Regions from separate parts of the Lactiplantibacillus argentoratensis genome, predicted to be linked through region 1. Evidence: predicted binding sites of a transcription regulator. Region 1 holds the regulator's gene; the other holds the start of a gene.
The links. Region 1 encodes CtsR, which represses protease genes until heat stress. Its sites were predicted from a motif close to TTGGTCAAAAAAGGTCAAANA; they were not measured.

Region 1 (2,376 bases):
TTCGTCTTCAGTCGGTTCATTGACCATGACCGTTGCAAAACGCCGTTCTAACGCAGCGTCAGATTCAATGTACTTTTGATACTCATTTAAAGTGGTTGCCCCAATCGTTTGGAGTTCCCCTCGTGCAAGTGCGGGCTTCAGAATGTTAGAGGCATCGATCGCCCCTTCAGCACCACCGGCACCAATCAAGGTATGCAATTCATCGATGAATAAGATCACATGGCCATCGTTGTAGATTTCATCGATCACTTTTTTCAAGCGATCTTCGAATTCACCACGATACTTGGTGCCAGCGACTAATGAGCCCATATCAAGCATCATCAAACGCTTGTCAGCCATATCAGTTGGTACATCACCAGCCACGATCTTTTGGGCCAGACCTTCAGCAATTGCTGTCTTACCAACCCCTGGTTCACCAATCAAGACCGGATTGTTCTTCGTCCGCCGTGATAGGATCTGAATGACGCGTTTAACTTCCTTGGAACGCCCGACAACTGGATCCATTTCCTGTTCACTAGCGAGTTGCGTCAAATCGCGCGCCAAAGAATCCAAAGTTGGGGTGCCTTCGGTCTTCTTACCACCGCGGTTAGCCGCATTACCCTTGCGCTTACTCATAGCGTCACTGACACCTAGCTTGCGAAGTACGACTTTCCGGGTCTGACCAAGGTCTAAGTTTAAGTTCATTAAAATTCGCGAGGAAAGGATACTTTCATCAGAGAGCATCGCTAACAACAAATGTTCCGTTCCAATCTTGTTGGCACCGAGCCGTTTTGCTTCATCACCAGCAACGGACAAAATTTCTTTGGCCTTTGGTGAATATGGCAAGTAGGTATCCTTGCCAACATTGCTCAACGTCCCATAGCCAGTGAACCGTTCGATTTCTTCACGAATGTCATCTTCACTAACGGCATATTGTTGTAGCACCTTATTAGCAATCCCATTTTTTTCGATGGCTAAGGCTAATAGCAAATGCTCCGTACCAACTGCCTGATGCTTGAAATATTTGGCCTGTTCCTGTGCCAGTACCAGCACACTTTTGGCACTAGGTGTAAATAAGTTATCCATTGCGATTCCTCGCTTTCTTTAGCTTTCGTAACGCAAGTGGTTCAAGATCCCGATAATTATCCGGGCCCGCAGACTGTTTTCTAAGTCCCGGTCCGTCAATCCTAACGTCTCGTGATCGATCGCCACTAAAATCAATTGCGCTTCCCGACGATTTAAGACGTCGTCCTCGTATAAACTCTGGACGACCGCATAGGCATCTCGTTGTGTGATTGAATCACCGATCACTTGTATGAGGGCGTCCAACACATCAGCATCATCGACCAAATTAACCTTTTCAATGCGAATATAACCCCCACCGCCACGCTTACTTTCAACTAAGTAACCATTTTGGATCGTAAACCGGGTCTTAATCACATAATTAATCTGTGAGGGTACCACGTTGAAAAGGTCGGCAATTTCTGACCGTCGAATTTCAACATGCTCCGAGTCCGCCAAAATACTTTTTAAATACTTCTCAATAATATCCGAGATATTTTGACTTTGCATGTGCTTCACCCTTTTCATTATCTTTGACTAATATTGACTATTATTATACGAGGATAATGGAAAAAAGCAAAGAATTTCACCCAAACCGCGGACTAGCATGTGCTTAACGGTTGTTACAGCATAGCACGCCGAACGATTGCTTTCAATTGATTCAACCACTTAATACCCTAGAATGATTAAATTATTAGGTCTCCATATTCATTGAACTACCTATTTAAAATATGTCAAGTTGAGTCACTCCTCATTGCAGGCGATGGGCACTGGTATCACAACGATGAACAGCAGTTCCGAGACTAATTTCTCCGAGCTCATGACTAACAGTGGCTGTTGCCTTGTCGGGATTATGAGTCACAACCACCGTATTCTTCACATGGCTGACTTAGTGAGTAACGTCGCAAAAGTGTCCCCTGACCGTTGAAACACCCCTGCTTACAAAAAAGGCCATAAAAAAATCCAGTCAAATGACTGGATTAGTTGGTTTAACCGTAATCGGGAAAACAGGATTTGAACCTGCGACCCCTACGTCCCGAACGTAGTGCTCTACCAAGCTGAGCTACTTCCCGAGAAAATTAAATAAAAAGCCTTAGCACTTAACTAAGACTGTGTTAAACGATCGGGAAAACAGGATTCGAACCTGCGACCCCCTGGTCCCAAACCAGGTGCTCTACCAAGCTGAGCTATTTCCCGATACTAATGCACCCAGTAGGAGTCGAACCTACAACCTTCTGATTCGTAGTCAGACACTCTATCCAATTGCGCTATGGGTGCTTATTTAAAATGCCGAGGACCGGGATCGAACCGGTACGGTTATCACTAACCGCAGGA
Region 2 (2,376 bases), 210 kb from region 1:
CGGTAGGCGGTGGTGTTGGCTGTATAAGATGGGCATGTCAAAAGCGTGTAATCGTTTGGCAACGGCTTGACCAATTTGGCCAAGGCCTAAGATGCCGAGTGTCTTGCCTTGTAAGTTGTGGCCGAGAAAGAACAGTGGCGCCCAACCGTTAAAGCCGCTAGTTCGCATTAAGTGATCGCCTTCCACAATTCGATGCGCCAAGCTAATAATCAGGCCAACCGTTGATTCAGCGGTTGCGACCGCCGAAACGTTCGGCGTGTTTGTCACCGGAATATGGCGCTGCGCCGCTGCTGCGAGGTCAATGTTATTAGTACCGGCACCAAAATTAGCAATCAGTTTAAGGTGTGGGGCGTGGTCGAAGACGTCTTGATCGACCTGAGTTGAGAGTGGGGTGATCAAATAGTCGGCATCGGCAACGCGGCGGATGAGTTCGGCGTGACTGATCAAGTCATCGCCGGTATAGGTGTCGATGGTGAGCTGACTCTGTAACAATAACGTGTTGGCTTGAGCTGGCAGTTGACCAGCAATAAAAACTTTTGTCATGAATGGCAACTCCTTTGTGCATGTAAATTGAGGGCAGTAGTATTGCCCGCGTGATAATGGTTACTTTAAGTGCAGTATGGGCTAATGAAAAACGAATGACAAGAAAATGAACCAAAAAAAACTGGGCCAACGTTGTGTTAGCCCAGTCTAAAAGGATTAGCTTATTTTAATTTGTTGTTTTCCATAATATCATCGATCAAACCGTAGTCTTTAGCTTCTTGTGCGCTTAAGTAGTTATCACGTTCAGTATCATGGTTCAACTTTTCAACGGATTGACCAGAGTTGTCAGCTAAAATCTGGTTGATCTTCTTACGAGTCTTCAAGATTTCTTCGGCAACAATTTCGATTTCCGTTTGTTGACCTTGAGCACCACCGGATGGTTGGTGAATCAAGATTTCGGAATTAGGTAAAGCAAACCGCTTGCCCTTAGTACCAGATGAAGCTAAGACGCTGGCCATGGAAGCTGCCATCCCCATAACGATGGTTTGAACATCAGATTTGATGAAGTTCATCGTATCGTAGATTGCTAAGCCGGCAGTAACGACACCACCTGGTGAGTTGATATAAAGATAGATGTCCTTACCTGAATCTTGGGCATCCAAGAAGAGTAGTTGGGCGATAATAGCGTTCGCCATGTTATCTTCAATGGGACCGGATAACATAATGATACGGTCCTTTAATAGTCGTGAATAGATGTCATAAGCGCGTTCGCCACGTGATGACTGTTCAATAACTGTAGGAACTGGATACATGATTTGTTAGCCTCCTAAGGTTGCAATATTTGATTAGCTGATTGCTAATATAAGTGTAGTTTACCGCTAAGGTCAGTGAAGGTCAAAAGAAAAACCTCAAAAACAAAATTCCGTTTATGTTGTTAACGTGGTATACTTAGGTTTCTATCATATACGGCTTGAGATTGGGTGAACCCAATCTCTTTTTTTCGGCGATTGAGTTCCTGTTCCTTGAATTTAACGTTGCATCTTGCTTGGTTCGAAAACAACGTTCTTCTATAATAATGAATTAAGGCTAATCGTTCAATGACTAATTTGGAATTATAGGACATTAGCGAACACGTCTGCTAATATGCGCCTCGTTGATTGGCGCCCACTCATTGGCGTGCTGACCGGTGCATGACAAGATTACTGATGATGGCAGATGATACTGAAGTGATTAAACGTTGCGATTTACCTGTTAGCTGGTATCGACGTGTGTACCAGAAGGACTGACAGTAGGTTGACCTTTTGGACTGGATCGAAGCTGGTAACTGTTGATATTTTCGGTGCCGCGTGCTGGCGAATTAATCAGGATGATACGCATGGACGGATTGTTCATGATTAAACTAATTCTATAATATAATAGGCTTGTTGCGATTATTATTGAAATAATAGTATGTTTAGCTGTTATTAAATCTGCTAAACGGCTACACTGGTATATGGCTTACTTGAGCTGACTACTTTTGATCGATCGTACTCGGAGTGAAGGGGCGGCAGCACTGGGACTGACGCCAGAAGGATATTGCTTGTTGTTTGGTTTAAATTAAGTTACCATATGAAGATGTGACTGGTATAGTCCAGTGACAACCAGTTAAATGAGCGTACAAAAAAAGCTGAGAATCATTTCTCAGCTACTGATGCGCCCGGAGGGAATCGAACCCCCATTTCAAGAACCGGAATCTTACGTGCGATCCATTACACTACGGGCGCCTAAACAACATATTATATTCTAGCGAATAATGGATAAAAACACAAGGGTTTTACATAAAAATTTATTCAGGGAGGTATTTTTATGGCACTGGGACCAGGATTTCGCCAGCAACAGCGGCAATCACAGAAA

Region 2: a site for CtsR is predicted at 1,364-1,384, ahead of clpP (ATP-dependent Clp endopeptidase proteolytic subunit ClpP). Genes of this name have one in related genera too.

What each region holds. Positions count from the first base shown of each region.
Region 1 covers NZ_CP147647.1:839,967-842,342, reverse strand. Annotated here, with positions in the region: gene V7R88_RS03885 (ATP-dependent Clp protease ATP-binding subunit) at 1-1,065, opposite strand, end outside; gene V7R88_RS03880 (CtsR family transcriptional regulator) at 1,084-1,551, opposite strand; tRNA gene V7R88_RS03875 (tRNA-Pro) at 2,041-2,114, opposite strand; tRNA gene V7R88_RS03870 (tRNA-Pro) at 2,165-2,238, opposite strand; tRNA gene V7R88_RS03865 (tRNA-Arg) at 2,246-2,319, opposite strand; tRNA gene V7R88_RS03860 (tRNA-Leu) at 2,330-2,376, opposite strand, start outside.
Region 2 covers NZ_CP147647.1:629,692-632,067, forward strand. Annotated here, with positions in the region: gene V7R88_RS02925 (2-hydroxyacid dehydrogenase family protein) at 1-543, opposite strand, end outside; gene clpP (ATP-dependent Clp endopeptidase proteolytic subunit ClpP) at 705-1,295, opposite strand; tRNA gene V7R88_RS02935 (tRNA-Arg) at 2,175-2,246, opposite strand; gene rpoN (RNA polymerase factor sigma-54) at 2,329-2,376, shown strand, end outside.